DNA from 2 places in the Pseudomonas sp. MRSN 12121 genome. Region 1 is predicted to be linked to the other one. Evidence: riboswitches for the same ligand, from Rfam matches in the RefSeq annotation. Region 1 holds a riboswitch; the other holds the start of a gene.
What was found. Region 1 has a riboswitch for manganese ahead of TO66_RS26010 (TMEM165/GDT1 family protein). Riboswitches for the same ligand answer to the same signal wherever they lie in the genome.

Region 1 (10,847 bases):
GTCGCCCAGCCAGCCGGCCGGTAGCGAGCAGGCGCCGAAGGCAATGAAGCCGCCCAGGGATAGACCGATCAGCGCGGCATAGTCCAGGGCGAAGGCCTGGGTCATGCCGAGGACGGCGGCGGGAAAGATCAGCATGAACATGTGATCGATCACATGGGCGGCGTTGATATAGCGGATGACGTTTCGAGACTGATTCATGACGGCACGCTGTTTCGTTGGAAATGTGCCGTTATGCTAGGTTGGCCAGAAAACGCACTCCTGACAATAAAGTCACTGGATCGGACATGTTGATCAGCCACTTCCAACACAATCCGGTGTGCGCCCATCCGCGCGATTACCTGGACGGCGCCCACCAGCAATTGCACTGCCATCGCGAGGCGCAACTGCTGTATGCGGTGCGCGGCACCATGCGCGTGGTCACGGCCCAGGGGGCCTGGGTCCTGCCGCCGACCCGCGCGGTGTGGATCCCGCCGCGGGTGGAACATGAAATCTTCATGGCGGGCGAGGTGCAGATGCGTTCGTTGTTCATCGCCCCCGAGCTGTCGCCCGCCTCGCTGCAACACTGCTGTGTGCTGGCGGTCACGCCGCTGCTGCGCGAGCTGATCCTGCGCGCCGCCCAGGGGCGCGAACATGCGCAGAACCCGCTGATCCAGCAATTGATGCTGGAGGAAGTGGCCAGCCTGGAAAACCTGCCGCTGCACATTCCCATGCCGCGCGATCGGCGCCTGCAAGCCATTTGCCAGGCGCTGCTGCAAGCGCCCGACCACGCCAATACTCTGGAAGACTGGGCGCAACAGGTCGGCGCCAGTTCACGCACCCTGGCGCGGCTGTTTCAACAGCAAGTGCAGATGAGCTTCAATGCCTGGCGCCAGCAACTGCGCCTGATGGAAGCCCTGCCGCGGCTGATCGCCGGCGAGAGCGTGCAGCAGGTGGCGACGGCGCTGGGCTATGGCAGCGCCCGGGCCTTCAGCACGATGTTCTGCCGCCTGCTGGGCAACCCTCCGCGGGAATACCTCGGCGCCCTGAACCAGCTCAAGGCGCTGGGCCCCGCTACTTAGGTGCCGCCCCGTGCGCCTGCAAGTGCTGCTGCATATAGCGGCGCAGGCGTTTTTCCACGTCGCGGTTGCGCGGCCGCGGCCAGCCGGCGGGCCATTCGCCCTGCGCCAGGGCGCGAATCGACGAGCGCTGGCTCATGCCCCGCCGCTGGATCTGGCGCAATCCCTGATCCCACCAGACATGCCGGCAGGCGTCGACATAGGGCGACACCGGGCAATGGCTGCCATACAGCAGGTCGCGCCCGACTTTCTGGATGTCCTTGTCCTGGCGCTGCAAATAGAACTTGATCCGCGAGCGCTGGAACAACGAAGGCACAGGCTTGCGACGCGGAACCTCACGCTGCATCGCCAGCAACTCCGGGCGGAAGGCTTCGCCATGACGCTGGAAGAACAGCGCCTGCATGGCATGGAAGAAGTCCTTGTCGGAGAAGTAGTGGTAGATGCAGTCCGTGCTCTCGCCTACAGGCCGGTCGCCCAGGGCAAACGACAGGGCGATCTGTTCCAGGGTGTGCAGGTCCTTGATCGGCGCGCTCCATTCGTCGATCAGGGCGATCGAGGTCTGCATCAAGGCGCCGTCGCCGGCCGTCAGGCCGCAGACACCGCTGTTGTACAGGCGTTGCTGCGCCGGCACTGCATAGCCGCTGGCCTGCAAGTGGCGATCGAGATGGGCGAACTGCGGACGGCTGCGGACCTCGGACCAGAGAAACTCGATTTCGTCGACCAGGTAGCGGCCCGGCGCAATACGATCGAACAGGCGCTGCGGATCAGCCTCGAACAGGGTGTCGGTATCGGCAAACAGGGTCTTGTCCGCCAGCTCCAGCGCCGCAGCAAAGGCGCAGGCCTTGCGGCGATGGAAGTAGCCCTGGTCGCCCTGCCATTCGAGCAGCGTCTGCGCACTCAAGGGCACCACTTCTACCGGCCAGCCGTGGTAATCCTGCGGGCGGTCGGTCATCACCCGGATCACCAGGGCGTCGGCATCGCTGCTCTGGTCAAGGGCCGTCAGGATGCTGAACTTCGCTTCATGGCGATACACCTCTTTGTCGCCATAAACCAGATAGAGCAACTGCTGCGGTACTTTCTGTATCGTCATCAAACGTCCGCTCGCGCACGCCGCGCCGGACACTCAAGGTGTCAGGGCAGCATAAAAGCGGGCGATTGTACGATAAATCTTAGATATCGATCAGAAAGATCCTAGACCTTAAAGGTCGCCTGGAAAGCCATCGACTCAGTGCATCTCGGTAAAGGCCAGTTTCACTCCGATGGCGATCAGCACTGCGCCCATGGTGCGGTCGAACCAGTGGCCCATGCGGGCGAAGCCGGCGCGGACCTTCTGCTGGCTGAACAGCAGCGCCACCAGGCAGAACCAGGTGGCTGTCGCCACGGCCAGGTACACCCCGTAGCCGGCCTGGATCGCCAGGGGGGGTGTGCGGGTTGATGACCACGGTGAACAGCGACAGGAAGAACAACGTCGCCTTCGGGTTCAGGCCGTTGGTCACGAAACCCGAGGTGAAGGCGCCGCGGGCGGTGCGCTCACCGGCCTCCAGGTGCAGGTTTTCGGTCTCGGGCTTGGCAGGCTGCGCCCGCAGGGCCTTGTAGCCGATGTACAGCAGGTAGGCAGCCGCGGCCCATTTCAGGGCGTTGAACAGCACGATCGACTGCGACACGATCAGCCCGATGCCCAGCAGCGAATACCCCACGTGCAGGAAAATCGCGCAGCCCACGCCCAGGGCCGTCCAGGTGCCGGCACGGCGACCGTGGGTCACGCTCTCGCGCACCACCACCGCGAAATCCGGGCCGGGGCTAGCCACGGCGAGCAGGTGGATAAGGGCAACGGTCAAGAACTCGGCGAGGTACATGGACGCTCCTGTGTATCTAATTATTTCATCTGTTAGGCTCGGCAGATTACGCCTTCGGACCCCTCGTGCAAAAGGTACAGTTGATGACTAACAATCGCCGCGCCGTCTTTCTCGACCACAGCTCCCTGGACCTCGGCGATCTCGACCTCGATGCTCTGCGTCACAGCTTCGACGAGCTGCAACTGCACGACCGGACCCGCCCCGACCAGGTGATCGAACGACTGCAGGGCGCCCAGGTGGCGATCAGCAACAAGGTGCTGCTCGATGCCGATACCCTGGCCGCCTGCCCCAAACTGAAACTGATCCTGGTGGCCGCCACCGGCACCAACAACGTCGACCTCGCCGCCGCCCGCGCACTCGGCATCCGGGTCGCCAACTGCCAGGGCTACGGCACCCCCTCGGTGGCCCAGCACACCCTCATGCTGCTGCTCAACCTCGCCACCCGCTTCAGCGACTACCGCCAGGCGGTCGCCGATGGTCGCTGGCAGCAGGCCCGGCAGTTCTGCCTGCTGGACTTCCCGATCGTCGAACTGCAAGGCAAGACCCTGGGCCTGCTGGGGCATGGCGAACTCGGTGGCGCCGTTGCGCGCCTGGCAGAAGCCTTCGGCATGCGCGTGTTGCTGGGGCAGATTCCCGGCCGACCGGCCCGCGCCGATCGGTTGCCGCTGGAAGAGCTGCTGCCGCAGATCGACGCGCTGACCCTGCACTGCCCACTCAACGAACACACCCGGCACTTTATCGGCGCCCGCGAACTGGCCCTGCTCAAACCCACCGCGTTGCTGGTCAATACCGCCCGCGGCGGCCTGATCGACGAACAGGCCCTGGCCGATGCCCTGCGCAGCGGTCACCTGGGCGGCGCCGCCACCGATGTGCTGAGCGTCGAGCCGCCAACCGCCGGCAACCCACTGCTGGCCCCGGACATCCCGCGCCTGATCGTGACGCCGCACAATGCCTGGGGCAGCCGCGAAGCCCGCCAGCGCATCGTCGGCCAACTGGTGGAAAACGCCCGGGCGTTTTTCAGCGGTACAGCGCTGCGGGTCGTCAGTTGATAAACTGCGCCACTTTTTTCCCAGGAGCAGATTATGGATCCGCGCAGTGAAGTACTGCTTCGTCAGGCTGACTTGTTCCAAGGCTCGCTGCTGCTGGCCGGCCTGCCCGCCGACGACCTGCTCGGCCGCCTGCCCCAGGCCCATGGCTGGAGCTGGCACGCCGGCGACCAGGCCGCGTTGGAGGCCCGTTTCGCCGGGCGCAGCCACTTCGGGGTGAACGCCCCCGAGCAGGCGTTTACCAGCGCGGTGCTGTTCCTGCCCAAATCCCGGGAGCTCACCGACTACCTGCTCAACGCCCTCGCCTCGCGCCTGGGCGGATGCGAACTGTATCTGGTCGGGGAAAAACGCAGCGGCATCGAACGCGCGGCCAAGCAGCTCACTCCGTTCGGCAAGCCACGCAAGCTCGACAGCGCGCGCCATTGCCAGCTGTGGCAGGTAACGGTGGAACAGGCGCCGCAGGCCGTCGCCCTGGAAAGCCTGGCCCAGGAATACGAATTGCCGCTGGCCGAAGGGCCGTTGAAGGTGGTCAGCCTGCCAGGCGTATTCAGCCATGGCCGCCTGGATCGTGGCAGCGCCCTGCTGCTGGAACACCTGGACCAACTGCCCGGCGGCCATCTGCTGGATTTCGGCTGTGGCGCCGGCGTGCTCGGCGCGGCGATCAAGCGTCGCTACCCGCACAACAGCGTGACCCTGCTCGATGTCGACGCCTTCGCCGCCGCCAGCAGCCGCCTGACCCTGGCCGCCAACGGGCTGCAAGCCGAAGTGCTGACCGGTGACGGCATCGATGCCGCGCCCCTGGGGCTGAACACCATCCTGACCAACCCACCCTTCCATACCGGGGTCCATACCGACTACCAGGCAACGGAAAACCTGCTGCGAAAAGCGGCAAAACATCTGAAAACAGGTGGCGAACTCCGGCTGGTGGCCAACAGCTTCCTGCGTTACCAGCCATTGATCGAAGAGCATCTGGGCCCCTGCTCGATCAGGGCCGAGGGCGATGGTTTCCGTATCTACAGCGCCCGGCGCGGCTAACCACTTTTTTGCAAAAGAACGCTTGCCGAATGGATTTCGCCTAGGCAGAATCCGCTCCGTCCTAGGGGAGTAGTCTCCCGCGAGCGCCAAGCTCGCCCGGCATGCGTCAACATACTTGATCCTCAGATCATGGCGCATGCGACCCGAGAGTCCGCACAGACGGACCGCCGGGTTTGACAAGACCTATGACACGCACACCTTACCCGGGGCGGGAAGGCTGTACGTGTCATAGCCGTGTCGACCCGCCCCTTAGGAATGCCCTGATGCTGGATTCTCTCCTGGTTCCCACCGCGATCGTTGCCTTGGCCGAAATCGGCGACAAGACGCAACTGCTTGCTCTCATTCTCGCCGCGCGCTTTCGCAAGCCCTGGCCGATCATCGCCGGCATCGTCGCCGCGACCCTGGCCAACCATGCCGCCGCAGGCGCGGTAGGCGCCTGGTTCGGCAGTTTCTTCTCGGATGCCACCCTGCACTGGATTCTCGCCGCGAGCTTTGCCGCCACCGCGCTCTGGACCCTGGTGCCGGACAAAATGGATGACGACGAAGCCAGCACCACCCGCAAGTTCGGCCCGTTCCTGACCACGCTGATCGCGTTCTTCCTCGCGGAAATCGGCGACAAGACCCAGATCGCCACCGTGATGCTCGCGGCGCAATACCCGGAGTTGTGGCTGGTGATCATCGGCACCACCGCCGGCATGCTGATCGCCAACGTCCCGGTGGTCCTGGCCGGCAACTTCGCGGCGGAGAAACTGCCGTTGAACCTGATCCGTCGCCTGGCGGCATCGGCGTTCTTCATCCTGGCCATTGTCGCGGTGTACAAGGCCATGCAGAGCAGCGGCTGGGTGTAAGCGTCGCGCCACGGCGTTGCACCGTGGCGCTCCCATCGCGAGCAAGCTTCGCTCCGACAACAGATAGCGGCGTCAGCGACGCCGCTGGAAGGTCAGGACTTCTTCGCCTGCTGGTACAGCGGCATCACTTTGGGAATCGCCGCTTCCAACGAAGAAATCCGGCTGCTGGAGGCCGGGTGAGTGCTGAGGAATTCAGGTGGCGCGCCTTCCGAGGCCTTGCTCATCTTGTTCCACAGGGTGATGGCCGCGTTCGGGTTGTAGCCGGCGCGGGCCGCCAGCTCCAGGCCGATCAGGTCCGCTTCGTTCTCGTTGCCGCGGCTGTTGGGCAGGGTCATCAGCAGGTTGACCCCGTTGTCGCCCACGGCCACCGCTTCCTGCGGGGCGCCGGCGATCAGCGCGATCTGCTTCAGCGCGCTGACACCGTAGGCCTTGGACATGGCTTCACGGCCGTGCTCGCGCAGGGCGTGGGCAATTTCATGGCCCATGACCGCGGCGATTTCATCGTCGGTCAGTTGCAGCCTGTCGATGATTCCGGTGTAGAAAATGATCTTGCCGCCAGGGCCGCAGTTGGCATTGAGCTCGTCGTTCTTGATCAGGTTGACTTCCCACTGCCACTGCGCGGAGTCCGGACGAAATACCGGTGCCTGGGCAATCAGCCGGTTGGCGATCGCCTGAAGGCGCTTGGCATTGGCACTGGATTTATCCAGGGCATTCTTGCTGCTCGCCTCACCGATCGTCTGCTGATAGGACTGGGCGTAGGACTGGTTGACCTCATCGGTCGACAACATGCTGAACATGTACTGCTTGCGATCGACACCGACGGCACCACCACTGGTGGTGTTGACCGATTGGCAACCCGACAGCAGCAACGCCGCGGCCAGCGCAACCGAAACCTGTTTCTTGCTCATGAAAACACTCCCTGGAAACATGGCGCGTATCCTAGGCCCAGTTGTGTATCGGCGCCAGATACCCGGACGCTTAGCACGCGGTTTTCGGATACCGCGCAGAAAAAATTCACCCAGCCTGCCCCACCGCCTCCGCCAACGCCTGGCAGCTATCCATGCGCGACATCCACGCCTGGAAAACGACGATTTTTCCGCGCCTCGCCTCATGACCGCGGGGGGCCTTGCCGATACAACGGGGCAGACGTCATTCCTGCGTCCGGAGCCCTTATGAAATTCAAGTCGATCCAGTTTTCCGTGGCCGCCCTGGCCGGCGCCATCGTCCTCAGCGTGGTCGTTGCCCTGGTGCTGTACGCCCTGTTCGCTGGCGCCCGGACCCAGGAAATGGTGCAGCAGCAAACCCAGATCCAGTTCGAGCAGGTCATCGAGCAACGCCTGATCGGGCTGGCGCAGACCCAGGTCAGCCAGATCCAGCGCGAACTCGAAGCGCCCCTGCTGATCGCCGGCGGCCTGGTGCGGGTCAACGCGCTGCTCGGCAGCAAGGACGCCAGCGGCAATCCGCAACTGACGCTCAGCCGCGAACAACTGATCAACCTGATCAAGGAAAACGTCGCGCAGAACCCGAAGATCCTCGGTGCCTATATAGGCTGGGAAAAGAACGCCATCGACCATAACGACAGCGCCTACGTCGACACCAAGGTGGTGGGGATCGACGCCGGCAACGGGCGCTTCCTGCCGTGGTGGTTCCGCAACGAGGACGGCAGCCTGGCCCTGGACAAACTGGTGGACGTGGACGACCAGAAGGTCCTGTCCACCGGCGTGCGCGCCAGCGAGTACTACCTGTGCTCCAAGGAAAGCAGGAAACCCTGCGTGATCGATCCGGCGCCTTACAAGGTTGGCGACAAGATCGTCATGCTCGCCTCCTTTATCGAACCCATCCTGCTCGACGGCGCCTTCCAGGGCATAGTCGGCGCCGACCTGTCGGTGAATTTCATCCAGGACATGCTCCTGGGCGCCAACCAGAAGCTCTACAAGGGCGTGGGCGAAATGGCCCTGATCGGCGGCAATGGCCGGCTGGTGGCCTACACCAAGGACCCGAGCAAATTCGGCGAGAAGGTCAGCGACATCCTCGACAGCGAAGAAGTCGCCAAGCTGGGCAGCCTCAAGCGCGACGAAGTGAACTACAGCGTCGACCAGAGCAAGGGCCGGATCGAACTGTACCTGCCATTCGGCATCGGCCAGACCGACGCCCGCTGGACCCTGATGCTGCAACTGCCGCTGGACGCGGTCATGGCCGACCTGCAGAAACTGCAGGGCGACCTGGCCGACCAGCGCAAGGCCGACGCCTTTGGCATGGCCATGGTCGGCCTGATCATCGCCGGTCTCGGCTTGCTGGTGATCTGGCTGGTGGGCCACGGCATCGCCCGGCCGCTCAAGCAGATGGTGGCCATGCTCGACGATATCGCCCAGGGCGAAGGCGACCTGACCCGGCGCCTGAGCAGTGACCGCGCCGACGAACTCGGCTCGATCGCCAAGGGCTTCAATACCTTCCTGGCCAAATTGCAGGCGATGATCAGCCAGGTGGTGACGTCGGTGCAGAGCGTCAGCGATTCTTCCGAACACACCGCAGATATCGCCATTCGAACCAACCAGGGCGTGCACAAGCAGATGGCCGAGATCGACCAGGTGGCCACCGCCGTGCACGAGATGACTGCCACTGCCCAGGACGTGGCGCGCAACGCGACCCAGGCCGCGCAAGCCGCCAACCATGCCGACCAGGCCGCCAGCCAAGGCATGCGCATCGTGCGCGACACCTCGACCGCCATCGGCGCCCTGGCCGTGGAAATCGGCCGCGCGGTGGGCGTGGTGCAGACCCTGGCCAAGGACAGCGAGAACATCAACGCGATCCTGATCGCCATCCGCGGCATCGCCGAACAGACCAACCTGCTGGCCCTCAACGCGGCCATCGAGGCGGCCCGTGCCGGGGAACAGGGCCGCGGCTTCGCCGTGGTCGCCGACGAGGTGCGCAACCTGGCGCAGAAGACCCAGCAGGCGACGGAAGAAATCCAGTCGATGATCCAGCAGCTGCAACAAGGCACCCGCGATGTGGTGCGGGTCATGGAGGACAGCCAGCACCGCACCGACGAAAGCGTGCAGCACGCGGCGAAGGCTGCCGAGGCACTGGAGACCATTACCCAGGCGGTGTCGGTGATCAACGACATGAATACCCAGATCGCCAGCGCCGCCGAAGAGCAGAGCGCCGTCGCCGAGGACATCAACCGCAACGTGATCAATATCGGCCAGGTGGCCAATGAGGTGGCCGGCGGCGCCGACGAATCCAGCGCCGCCAGCGCCGGCCTGACCAAGCTGGCCGAGCAGCAGCGCCGGCTGATCAATCAGTTCAAGGTCTGAAACCGACGAAAGGTCCCTTGGACCTTATCGCGGGCAAGGGGATCGCCGCCCGCTCGCTCCTACCGACGAGCGGATCAGCCCGGCGTCAGGCACTCGGGGGCATTGAGCTTCGGGTCGTTCACCAGGTTGGCCAGCACCCGCTCGCGCAAGGCGGCCGGGGGGCTGGCCAGCAAGGCCTGGAGCACCGGCAGCGGGGTCTCGGGGTCGAGCCAGGCGTCCTGGCCCTGGGCATCGAGAATCAGCGGCCGGCGCTGGCTGGCCGCCGGCTGGGTGACCACCGCGGTGCTCAGCCAGACCTGCTCCTGCACCGGATAAGCCTCCCAGATCGCCGCGAAGAACAGCGAAGAACCCTCCCCTGGCGTCAACCAGTACGGACGCTTGCGAGTGCCACCCCGCCATTCGTAGAACCCGTTGGCCGGCAGCAGGCAGCGCCGCTGGCGAAAGGCTTCGCGAAACATCGGCTGTTCGGCCAGGGTCTCGGCCCGGGCATGGGCGGGGGTACGCGACAGGTCGGTCAGCCAGGGCGGCGTCAGCCCCCAGCGGGCGCGCGCCAGGTTACGCTGGCCGTCGCTGCTGCGCAGGATCAGCACCGAATCGTTGGGCGAAATATTCCACTGCGCCTGCTGGTCCGCCGGAAATCCGGGCAAGGCAGCAAACGCTGGGTTCCAGCGAAACAGGGCGTAACGTCCACACATGGGGCAAGCAACTCTTGGAAAAACGGCCGCCAGCCTAACAGATCAGTACGCCGGCATGATTGGCCGGTTCGTCGCCGGGTATCGGCAGCGCGGCGTTATAGGCAGCGATCAGTTCCCGGGCGTATTGCGCCTGGTCGTTGTCCACCGCCAGGCCAAGCAGGCCGAACACCGGCAATTCCCCGGTGCCGCCGAGCAGATCCCGCCCCACCAGGTGCGCCTCGATGCCTTCGCTGGCCAGCATGCCCTGGAGCAACTCGCCTTCCAGCAGGTTTTCCGGTTCGTAGATGCGCTGCATGCCGCCTCCGTCAATCGTTTTCGCTGCGTACGTCGAGCATCCATTCCTGCCCGTCGGTCTGCAGGATGAACACAATGGGCCGACAACAGACGGGGCAGTCCTCGACGTATTGCTGGTCGCCCCCGGACAGGTCCAGCACGGCCTCGGCTTCCTCGCCACAGTAGGGACATTGATAGCGTTCGGTTTCCAGCATCGCGGCCTCCGGAGTGACTTGTGCGTATAATCGCCGGTCTATTTGCAGGGCTATTGAGATCTGAGCTTACTTTTCAGACCGCGCCCGGCTATTTTTTCGATTCAAACCTTTTCTTACCCTAGCCGTTTCCAACAAGAGAGCATGATGGGCGAATTCGATGCCATCCGGCCTTACGACGACAGCGAAGTACCCGCGGTACTGGCCCGGCTGCTCGGCGACAAGGCGTTTCTAGATATCCTCACCCACTTCCGCTTCCCGCGCTTTGCCGGCGCTTTCGGCTGGCTGCTCAAACCTCTTATAGCCCATCGGCTGCGCCGCGAGTTCGCCGCGGTCACTTCGGTGGCGACCCTGCAGGACAAGGTCGAGTTCTATGTCGACCACACCATCGAGCGGGCCACCGACGGCGTGACCTATACCGGCGTCGAGCAATTCAAGTCCGGCAGCGCCTACCTGTTCATCGCCAACCACCGCGACATCGTGATGGACCCGGCCTTCGTCAACTATGCCGTG
Region 2 (10,847 bases), 2.9 Mb from region 1:
CGCGGTAGACGATGTCCTGTTCCTCGCCGATCGCCAGGCGACCGTCCTGGGAATACTCATGGCGCACCGTGACGAACAGCAGCGCGCCGCTGCGCCCGGTCTTTTCCTCGACCCGGGCGATGGTCGACACGCAGTCCGCATCGAAACCGGCGCGCAGGGGCTCGAAGAACTCCACCCGGCCACCGGCCCACATGCGGTTGCGGTTGGCCGCCGGCGGCAGGAAGCCGCCCCGCGCCGGATGGCCGTCTTCGCCCAAGGCGCTGGCGGCCAGCGGCTCCTGGAAGAAACACCATTGCCACAGCGGCGGTAGCGCCTCGCCATGGGCCGGCGCGGGTTCGCCGAAGGTCGCGGCGATACGCTTGAGCAGGTTACGGCTGAGCTGGTCATGGGTTTGCTGGCGGCGGCCTGTCCAGGCGCCGGGATCGGTCACGCTCATCGGGTCGGAGTCCTGTCGTGCAGTGGTGATGGAGCCGATCATGCAAGCGACGGCGCGTTCCGAGAATTTGCATTTCAATAAACCGGCGTTCGGTTATGCTGAACGCCCTTTGCGCCCGCCCGCTTCCCGGCGGTCCTTTCGCCAGCCCCAGGAGCCCGCCCATGCATTTCGATCTGGCCGACCTGCGCCTGTTCATCCATATCGCCGAATCGCCGAGCCTGACCCAGGGCGCCCGGCGCGCCTTCCTCTCGCCAGCGGCGGCCAGCGCGCGGATCAAGGCCCTGGAAGGCCAGCTCGAAACCCGCCTGTTGTACCGCGACAGCCGCGGCGTCGAGGTCACCCCGGCGGGCGAACGCCTGTTGCAGCATGCGCGGCTGATCATGCGCCAGGTGGACTACCTGAAAAGCGAATTCACCCAGTACGGCGGCGATTCCACCGGGCACATGCGGATCTTCGCCAACACCACGGCGGTGACCGAGTTCCTCCCGGAGATCCTCGCCGGCTTCCTGTCGAAGCGCCCCGGGGTCACGGTGGACCTGCAGGAGCGCCTGTCCCGCGACATCGTGCGGGGCGTGCTCGACGGCACCGCCGACATGGGCATCATCGCCGGCCCGGTGGAAGCCAGCGGCCTGCAAGTGCTGCACTTCAGCACCGACCACCTGGTGCTGATCCTACCGGTGGACCACCCCCTGGCCAGGCAACCGGCGGTGACCCTGGAACAGACCCTGGCCTACCAGCACATCGGCCTGCACGAAGGCAGCACCTTGCTGAGCTTTCTGCGCGAACACGTGGAACGCACCGGCAAGCAGCTGTCGCTGCGGATCCAGGTGTCGAGCTTCGAGGCGATCTGCCGCATGGTCGAGGCCGGCGTGGGCATCGGCATCATTCCCGAGTCGGCGGCCATCCGGCACAGCCGCACCATGCAACTGGTGACGGTGAAACTCGACGAGGCCTGGGCCGTGCGCGAACGCAGCATCATCGTGCGCGAACTCGAGGCCCTGCCCGGCAGCGTGCGGGCGCTGATCGGCACCCTGATGCCCGCACCGGAGCAGGCCTGAGCGCCCCGGGCCAGGCGACCTTCCGGCGGCAAACCGGCTCCGGCGCGGCTGGCCGTTGACCTGAATCAAAGGCTCCGCGCCTGGGCGGTGTAGATGTTCAGGTCATCATTTGCCGCACCAAGGAGCCTCGCCCATGACCAGTACCGCCATTCACTCGCCCGCCCCGGCCGCCTTCACCCCGCAGCAAGGCGAACACTGGATCGACACCCTCAACGACGGCAGCCCGGTGCTGATCCGCCCGTTGCGCGCCGAAGACCGCGACCGGGAAAAAGCCTTTATCGAGAACCTTTCGCCACTCACCCGGCACCACCGGTTTCTCGGCGAAGTGAAAGAGGTCGGCGACGCCCTGCTCGCGCAACTGATGGATGTCGACGGCCGCCGGCGCGTGGCCTACGTGGCGCTGGTGCACGACAACGGCACGCTGCGGGAAATCGGCATCAGCCGCTACGCCGCGATCGACACCGCCCCCGACACCTGCGAATTCGCCGTCACCGTGGCCGACGACTGGCAGCACAAGGGGCTGGACGCGGTGCTCATGCACCACCTGATCGCCCGGGCGAAGGACCAGGGCCTGCGGCAGATGTACTCCCTGGACTGCCCGGCCAACCACCGCATGCGCCAACTGGCCACGACACTCGGCTTCAGCCGCGCCATCGATCCGGACGACGCGACCCAGGTGCGCTACGCCATCGCACTGTAGAGCGTCCTCAGCGCGCCGCGCCGCCGCATTGCCCGCAGAAGCGCGCAGCGGCGGCCAGCGGGCTGCCGCATTGGCCGCAGGCGGCAGGGTGCAACGAGGTGCCGCACTGCTGGCAGAACCGCGCCCCGGCCGCATTGTTCGCCCCACAGTCCGGGCATGACGGGCCGGCAGGCCGCCGGCCATGGCCGTTCCCCGAGTGCCCGCCGTGATGCCCGTTTTGATAGCCACCATGGCCGCGACCGTGATGACCGCCCAGCAAACGCTCGAAAAAACTCATATCGATGACTCCAGCGTGAGAGAGCCGACAGTAAAAAACCTGAAGTAACTACAAGGTCAAGCCACGGCCGACAGGTGCTCGTAGAGGATGGTCGAGCCGACGATGATCAGCACCACGCCTCCCAGGATTTCCGCGCGCTGCCCCATGACCGTGCCGATGGCGCGCCCGAGCATTACGCCCAGAGTGACCATGGTCATGGTCGCCAGGCCGATCGCCGTGGCCGCGACCCAGATATTGACGTTGACGAAGGCCAGCCCCACGCCCACCGCCAGGGCATCGATGCTGGTGGCAAAGCCCGTGGCCGCGAGCAGCCAGAATCCCGGCTGGCGCGGTGCTTCCTGTCGAGCTTCCTGCTCCAGGCTCAAGCCGTTGTGAATCATGTGCAGGCCGAGCGCCAGCAGCAGGCCGAAGGCGATCCAGTGGTCCCAGTTGGCCACCCATTGCGCGGCCGCCTGGCCGATGAGCCAGCCGACCACCGGGGTGATGGCTTCGATCACGCCGAAGATCAGGCCGATGCGCAAGGCTTCGGACAAACGCGGTTTATGCAGGCTGGAGCCCTTGCCGACCGCGGCCGCAAAGGCATCGGTGGACATGGCGAAGGCAAGGAACACGATCGAGGCTGGGTTCATGTGGGATCTTCCGGTCGGGCTTGAGTCCACGACATGCCCGCGCGCCCGACTTCAGCGCAGGGATGTCGATGGTCTCGCCAACCAGAAGGTGCCCGTACCACGGCAGGGTGCCGAGAATGTTGATACGGGCGCTGCCGGACGAACCGGCAACAGGCTACTCCCCAAAGAGAGCGGGCAGCCTAAGGCAGCGTGCGTGAAAATTTCATCAAGGCCGCCCGTCCCCGCACGGCTGGGCAGCCTGCCGGCCCGGGACTAGGCTGAGGGCATCGTCCACCCGTAGCCGGAGGTGATCATGCAACTCGAAGGTTCCTGCCATTGCGACGCCGTCCACTTCAGCCTGGCCAGCGCCCACCCCTACCCTTACCAGCGCTGCTACTGCTCGATCTGCCGCAAGACCCAGGGCGGTGGCGGCTATGCGATCAACCTCGGTGGCGACGCCGCCAGCCTGAAAGTCCGCGGGCGCCAGCATATTTCGATCTACCACGCGCGGATCAAGGCCCCCGGCGCGCAACGGGCGCGCCGCAGCAGCGCCGAACGGCACTTCTGCAGCCTCTGCGGCTCCGGCCTGTGGCTGTTCAGCCCGCAATGGCCGGAACTGATCCACCCCTTCGCCTCGGCCATCGACACGCCGTTGCCGGTGCCCCCGGAACACACGCACCTGATGCTCGACTCGCGGGCGCCCTGGGTCGAGATCGACTGGCATCCTCATGACCTGCAGTTCGAGCACTACCCGCAAGAATCCATCGCCCAGTGGCACCAGCGCCTGGATCTGCAACGGTAGGTGAAGGCCTTTCACAGTCTTTGACAGTTTTCCGACAAAGCTGGCAAAGATTGCCCGCCACCGCGTCCCTAGCATGAGCGCATCCATTTCTCCACGGGTGCGTCATGTCAGGCAGGTTATGCGGTCTTTTCCTGGTGTTACTGCTCGGCAGCCTCAGCTGCCAGGGCACGGCACCGCCCACGGTTGTTGCCCCACCTGTTGCAGCGACGCCCCAGCCCAGGGGCGAGACGCTCACGCCTGAACCTCCGAGCCCGCCCGCACCCAAGGCCGCCAGCCGGCCTCGCGACGGCCTGGGCAGTTCCTATTCGAGAAATGGTCGACCCTCCTCCAACCTGTTGAGTTACTGACCTTGATGAAGCCTCTGATCACACCTCGAACCTGGTGCCTGTCCCTGAGCTCGCTGTGCCTGCTGGCCGCCGGCACCGCCCACGCCGAAGACTGGAAATACAGCCTGCAACTGGGCGCCGCGAGCCAGCCGCGCTACAGCGGCAGCGACGAACGCAGCGTGACGCCGCTGCTCGGCGCCAGCATCGACAGCCCCTACGGCTTGTTCTTCGACACCGCCCAGGGCCTGGGCTGGCAAGGCGAATGGGGCGACCTGGCGTTCAGCACCTGGGTCGGCCCGAGCGCCAGCCGCAAGGATCGCAAGACCGGCTACAAGGGCTCCGACCGGCTCAACGGCATGGGCTCGATCAAGTCGCGGGCGCAGGTCGGCGCCAACCTCAGCTACACCCTGGGCTCGGTGGTGATCGGCGCGACGGTGGAGCATGCCTTCAAGAAGAACGACGACCCGGACACCGGCTCGGCCTACAACCACCTGCAATTGAACATCGCCACCACGCTCTACAAGGGCGCCTACGGCAGCCTCGACGGCAGTCTCAACAGCCGCTTCGGCGATGGCGACTACATGCAGACCTGGTACGGCGTCAGCCGCCACCAGGCGGCCAACAGCCGCTTCGGCGCCTACCACGCCAAGGGCGGCATGCTCAGCCAGGGCGGCGACCTCACCTGGACCCTGCCGATCAATGCCAATACCAGCGTCTCCACGGTGCTGGCGGTGGATTACCTGAGCAAGGAAGCCGGCGACAGCCCGATCGTCGACAAGCGCCTGCAGACCTCGCTGGCGGCCAGTGTCGAGTACAGCTTCTAAAAGGTAGCGACCGCTCTGCCGTCATCGCGGGCAAGCCTCGCTCCTACGTACCTTGTAGGAGCGAGCGGGCGGCGATCCGGCTTGCCCGCGATAGCCACGCCGCAAAACTCCCGGTTACTCGGGACGCGCCCAGGTCATGCGAAACGACGCCCCGCCCCATTGCGAGTCCGTCACTTCGACCTGCCCGCCGTGGGATTGCGAGACCCGCCGGACCAGCGCCAGGCCCAGGCCGAAGCCGCCGGTGCGGCGATCGCGGCTGGCGTCGAGGCGCGAGAACGGCTCGAAGATCTTCTTCCGCCCTTCCACCGGCACACCGGGGCCGTCGTCGTTGACCTGGACTTCGTAGCCCTGCCCGGTCTGCCTCAGCGACACCTCGACCTGCCGCCCCGCATAACGAATGGCGTTGCGCAGCAGGTTGATCAACGCCCGCGCCATGAACCGCGGCTCGATACTGATGTACTCGACCTCACAGGCCCTGATAGCGATCTGCACCCCCGCCGCTTCCGCCTCCAGGGCGACACTGCCGACCACACTGTCAAGCCAGTGGCGGGCCTGGATGTGCTCGCGGTTGATCACCGTGGCGCCGTGTTCCAGGCTGGCGTAGGTCAGCAGTTCGGAGACCATCTCCTCCAGCTCGCCGAGGTCGGCGTACATGTCGGCGATCAGCTCGCGGCGCTGTTTGGGGTCCGACTGCTTGAGCTGGTCGAGCTCGAACGACAGCCGCGCGATGGGCGTGCGCAATTCGTGAGAGACCGCGTTGGTCAGTTCGCGCTGGTTGGCAATCAGGCCTTCGATGCGGCTGGCCATGCGGTTGAAGTGCCCGGCCAGCTCGCGGATGTTCGAGCGCCGCGACAGGTGCAGGCGTGCGCTCAAGTCGTTGTCGCCGAAACGCTCGGCCGCCAGCCGCAACTGTTCCAGGTCGCGCCAGTGCGGACGCACCCAGAACAGCAGGAAGATGCCCACTATCGTCCCCAGCGCGACATAAGCGGCAATGGTGTAGAACCGGGTCAGCGACGGCTCTTCCGGCAGCTTGATGCTCAACAGTTGCGGCCCCTGGTCGATGCGGGCGATGAACTGGGTCAACTTCTCCCGCACCACCAGTTGGTCGGAGGCCAGCAAGGCCTGCTCCCGTTCGTTCAAGGTCAGGGTGTTCCTGTCCAGCAGGCGCAATTGCAGGCCGTAGTGCGGTTGCAGGGCCTGCAGTTGCCGCTCGCGTTCGGCGCTGTCCAGTGGCCGCAGCTGTTCCACCAGGCTGTAGGCCGGCCCCCGCACCGCATCGCGGTGATAGGCTTCCAGCGGGTCCTCGAGGACGGCGGTGAAAATGTGATCGACCGCGGTGATCGCCCCGGCGAAACCGATGGCCAGGACAATGTACAGGCCCAGGAACAGGCGCAGCATCTACAGCTCCCACGCGAACGGATTGAACAGGTAGCCCTTGCCCCAGATGGTCTTGATGCACACCGGCTCGCGAGGGTTGTCGTGGAGCTTGCCGCGCAGCTTGCTGATGTACACGTCGACGCTGCGGTTGAGGCCGTCGAAGGCGATGCCGCGCATGCGGTTGAGAATATCGTCGCGCGAGAGGATCTTGCCCGCCGCACTGGCCAGCAGCCACAGCAGCTCGAACTCCATGGTGGTCAGCTCGATCAGTTCGCCGGCCAGGCGCACCTCCCGGCAACTGCGGTCGATGGCCAGGGTGCCGAACTCCAGCGCGCCCCGCACCACCGGCTCCGGCATCTGGCGCCGTTGCAGCGCCCGCAGGCGCGCCAGCAGCACCGGCGGCTTGATCGGCTTGATCACATAATCGTCGGCGCCGGATTCCAGGCCCAGGATATGGTCCAGGTCTTCCTCCTTGGCGGTGAGGATGACGATGGGCGTATCCGACACGCTGCGGATTTCCCGGCACACGTGCAGCCCGCTCTGGCCCGGCAGCATCAGGTCGAGCACGACGATTTTCGGCTTGAATTCGAGAAAGGCCGCCAGCGCCACATCGCCACGATGCACCGCCAGGACCTCAAAACCATGTTGCGACAGGAAGTGCGCGATCAGCCCCGCGAGCTTTTCGTCGTCTTCCACCAGCAATACTTTGCCAAGACCCGGGTTATCCATAAATACCAGTCTGAGAACGCACAATTTGAGTGCGCGCATTATAGGCGGCATCGGATAAATCTGAGCACGGCGCCAGGCAAAAACCGGCTCGCACGGCCGGCTTTTCGCGATGTTTCATGCTTTTAAGAGTTTTTTACAATTTGCCCGTAGTTTTATACCCATCGGGCCCGTTCTACCGGGTAGGCACGCCACTGTGGAAGCGGAACTCCACGTCCGGCGACTCGATCAGCTCGCGCTCGGCGGCGCGCACTTTCTCGATCACCTGGGCGATGTCCCTGGCGTCACCGTACTGGTAGGCCAGCTTCAGGTAGCCCTGGAAATGCCGGGCCTCGCTTTTCAGCAAGCCGAAATAGAACTTGCCCAGCTCTTCGTCCAGGTGCGGCACCAGCGCCTCGAAACGTTCGCAGCTGCGGGCCTCGATAAAGGCGCCGACCACCAGGGTGTCCACCAGCTTCACCGGCTCGTGGCTGCGCACCACCTTGCGCAAGCCCGAGGCGTAGCGCCCGGCCGACAGCTGGCGCAACTCGATCTTGCGCCGCTTCATCAGGCGCATCACCTGCTCGTGGTGCACCAGCTCTTCCCGGGCCAGGCGCGACATCATGTTGATCAGGTCGACATGGGAGTGGTACTTGGCGATCAGGCTCAGGGCCGTGCTGGCCGCCTTGAACTCGCAGTTCTTGTGGTCGATCAGCAGGGTTTCCTGGTCCGCCAGGGCTGCCCGGACCCATTCATCCGGTGTCCGGCAGCCAAGGAACTCGTGGATTTCCGGCAGATTCATGGTCGGGCATCCTTCGACAGGGTCTTGGCGGCATAACGCGCGCCAGGCAGCACGGCGGCGACTTCAGGGATAGAGGACATGGGGCTCACGGGATAAAGGGTTCACGGCGAAGGGCGCCGATTATACCGGCCGTGCCGCAGACCACCAGCCGCGGCGCTTGATGTGCATCAACATCCGCGCCGACGGCCAGCAACTATAGTTGTGCAACACAGCCTTCATCACCCTCTGGAGATCCCGACCATGCAAGCCATCCGCAGCATCCTGGTGGTCATCGAGCCCGAGCATTCCGAAAGCCTCGCGCTCAAGCGCGCCAAGCTGATCGCCGGGGTCACCCAGGCCCATCTGCACCTGTTGGTGTGCGACAAGAAACATGAACACTCGGCCCTGCTCAGCGTGCTCAAGAACAGCCTGATCAGCGAAGGCTACAACGTGACCACCGAGCAGGCCTGGAACGACAGCCTGTACAACACCGTCATCGACGTGCAGCAGGCCGAAGGCTGCGGCCTGGTGATCAAGCAACACTTCGCCGACAACCCGCTGAAGAAGGCCCTGCTCACCCCCGCCGACTGGAAACTGCTGCGCTACTGCCCCAGCCCCGTGCTGCTGGTGAAAACCGCCAGGCCCTGGACCGGCGGCGTGATCCTGGCGGCCGTCGACGTCGGCAACAGCGACGGCGAGCACCGCACCCTACATGCCACCATCGTCGACCACGGTTTCGATATCGCCAGCCTGGCCAAGGCGCAGTTGCATGTGATCAGCGCCCATCCGTCGCCGATGCTGTCGGCGGCCGACCCGGTGCTCCAGCTCAAGGAAACCATCGAGGCGCGCTACCGCGAGCAGTGCAAGGCGTTCCAGGCCGAGTTCGATATCGACGACGCCCACCTGCATATCGAAGAAGGCCCGGCGGACGTGCTGATCCCGCACACCGCCCATGAGCTGGCAGCGGCGCTGACCATCATCGGCACCGTGGCGCGCACCGGGATTTCCGGCGCGCTGATCGGCAATACCGCGGAAGTGGTGCTCGACGCCCTGGAAAGCGATGTGCTGGTGCTCAAGCCGCAGGAGATCATGGACCACCTGGAAGAGGTGGCGGCCAAGCATTGATCGAGTGATGGGTCGATAAACAGGACGCCATCGCGGGCAAGCCTCGCTCCTACAAGGAGCGAGGCTTGCCCGCGATGCTTTTAAGGCTCAGCCGCCCAAGGCGTCCTTGAGAAACCCCGGGGCGATATAACGCTGGTAGTGGGCTTCCGACAGGAGGAAAAACTCCCGATCGATGGCATCGCGCAGCTCCGGCAGCTCCCAATCGCGAAACTCCGGCAGCAACACCATCCCGTAGGCTTCCAGCTGGTTGATCACCCGCGCGCCGCGGGCGATCAGTTGATAGGCCCAGCAATACTCCGACTGGTGCGGCACGAAGCGGATCTTGCGCTGCTCCAGCTGCCCGCGCAGCCGCTGGGGATCGAAGACTTCCAGCTTGGCCGCCATCACCTGCACCAGCAGCTGTTCGAGGCGCAGCCATACCGCCTGCTTCTGTTCCTCGTTGTAGCCGTTCCAGTGGATCACTTCGTGATGGAAACGCTTGCAGCCACGGCATACCAGGTCTCCGTAGACCGTGGAGCAGAGGCCCACGCAAGGGGTCTTGATCGTCTGATTGGGCATAAGTTGGGCAGTACACGACAAAAGCGAAACAGGCCCGCATGTTAGCCCTTTGTCCGGCATTCATCACCCCTCAAACTTCAGGGGCTCAGGCTGCGCCGGGCTTTGCCGGCGACCGCGACGGGTGCCCGCGCCCTGCCTCGGGCACGTTGTTCCAGCCACACGGCCCGCCACCAAAGTCCAATAGAGCCTGTCTTACCTTTAAATTTTTTTTGCCGTAGAATCAGCCAGCCTTTTTAGGCGCCAATGTCCGTTAGAAGCTGTTTTCAAAGCGTCACGAGCACAGTCGTTCCTTCAGAGCGGTGTTGGCGATGGGTCTTTCCAGCGGGGAAAGCCCAGCGCCAACCCTCATCAGCTCCCGTTCTGCAGGCGTAAAACTTTGAAAGCAGCTTCTGTAAGGAATTGTCGGTAATTCTGGCCAAGCGACGCATAACGTCACGCGGTGCATGAGTACGGCAATTTCGGGATGAGCGTCCCGGACACCCATTTGGGACCACTGATGAGGGTAATACTGTGCTTGAAGCCTACCGCAAACATATCGAAGAGCGTGCAGCCCTGGGTATCGTTCCCCAGCCGCTAAACGCCGAACAAACTGCAGGCCTGGTCGAGCTGCTGAAGAATCCCCCCGCTGGCGAAGAAGCCTTCCTCGTTGACCTGATCACCAACCGCGTTCCGCCAGGAGTCGACGAAGCCGCCTACGTCAAGGCCGGCTTCCTGTCCGCCGTCGCCAAGGGCGACGCCACTTCGCCGCTGATCGACAAGAAACGCGCCGTCGAGCTGCTGGGCACCATGCAGGGCGGCTACAACATCGCCACCCTGGTCGAGCTGCTGGACAACACCGAGCTGGCCGCCGTCGCCGCCGAACAGCTCAAGCACACCCTGCTGATGTTCGATGCCTTCCACGACGTTGCGGAAAAAGCCAAGGCGGGCAATGTCCACGCCAAGGCCGTGCTGGAATCCTGGGCCGCCGGCGAGTGGTTCACCAACAAGCCCGCCATCGCCGACAAGTACAGCCTGACCGTGTTCAAGGTCCCTGGCGAAACCAACACCGACGACCTGTCCCCTGCCCCGGACGCCTGGTCGCGCCCCGACATCCCGCTGCACGCCCTGGCCATGCTGAAAATGGCCCGCGACGGCATCGTGCCCGAGCAGCAAGGCGCCATCGGCCCGCTCAAGCAGATCGAAGAAGTCAAGGCCAAGGGTTTCCCGGTGGCCTACGTCGGTGACGTGGTCGGTACCGGTTCCTCGCGTAAATCCGCGACCAACTCGGTGC

Region 2: another riboswitch for manganese. It lies ahead of mntP (manganese efflux pump MntP); the one in region 1 lies ahead of TO66_RS26010 (TMEM165/GDT1 family protein).

What each region holds. Positions count from the first base shown of each region.
Region 1 covers NZ_CP010892.1:5,729,198-5,740,044, forward strand. Annotated here, with positions in the region: gene TO66_RS25980 (MFS transporter) at 1-198, opposite strand, end outside; gene TO66_RS25985 (helix-turn-helix domain-containing protein) at 285-1,058, shown strand; gene TO66_RS25990 (hypothetical protein) at 1,051-2,145, opposite strand; partial or broken gene TO66_RS25995 (LysE family translocator) at 2,281-2,911, opposite strand; gene TO66_RS26000 (2-hydroxyacid dehydrogenase) at 2,995-3,960, shown strand; gene TO66_RS26005 (class I SAM-dependent methyltransferase) at 3,994-4,992, shown strand; yybP-ykoY riboswitch at 5,045-5,166, shown strand; gene TO66_RS26010 (TMEM165/GDT1 family protein) at 5,256-5,840, shown strand; gene TO66_RS26015 (M48 family metallopeptidase) at 5,933-6,748, opposite strand; partial or broken gene TO66_RS34340 (HAMP domain-containing protein) at 8,102-8,299, shown strand; gene TO66_RS34345 (methyl-accepting chemotaxis protein) at 8,411-9,154, shown strand; gene TO66_RS26025 (SOS response-associated peptidase) at 9,229-9,849, opposite strand; gene TO66_RS26030 (putative signal transducing protein) at 9,884-10,144, opposite strand; gene TO66_RS26035 (CPXCG motif-containing cysteine-rich protein) at 10,155-10,337, opposite strand; gene TO66_RS26040 (1-acyl-sn-glycerol-3-phosphate acyltransferase) at 10,479-10,847, shown strand, end outside.
Region 2 covers NZ_CP010892.1:2,802,371-2,813,217, reverse strand. Annotated here, with positions in the region: gene TO66_RS12950 (MaoC family dehydratase N-terminal domain-containing protein) at 1-436, opposite strand, end outside; gene TO66_RS12945 (LysR family transcriptional regulator) at 598-1,494, shown strand; gene TO66_RS12940 (GNAT family N-acetyltransferase) at 1,628-2,194, shown strand; gene TO66_RS32575 (double zinc ribbon domain-containing protein) at 2,202-2,471, opposite strand; gene mntP (manganese efflux pump MntP) at 2,528-3,100, opposite strand; yybP-ykoY riboswitch at 3,106-3,275, opposite strand; gene TO66_RS12930 (GFA family protein) at 3,393-3,881, shown strand; gene TO66_RS12925 (MipA/OmpV family protein) at 4,234-5,031, shown strand; gene TO66_RS12920 (ATP-binding protein) at 5,146-6,429, opposite strand; gene TO66_RS12915 (winged helix-turn-helix domain-containing protein) at 6,430-7,137, opposite strand; gene TO66_RS12910 (tRNA-(ms[2]io[6]A)-hydroxylase) at 7,310-7,915, opposite strand; gene TO66_RS12905 (universal stress protein) at 8,156-9,019, shown strand; gene TO66_RS12900 (DUF1289 domain-containing protein) at 9,107-9,577, opposite strand; gene acnB (bifunctional aconitate hydratase 2/2-methylisocitrate dehydratase) at 10,088-10,847, shown strand, end outside.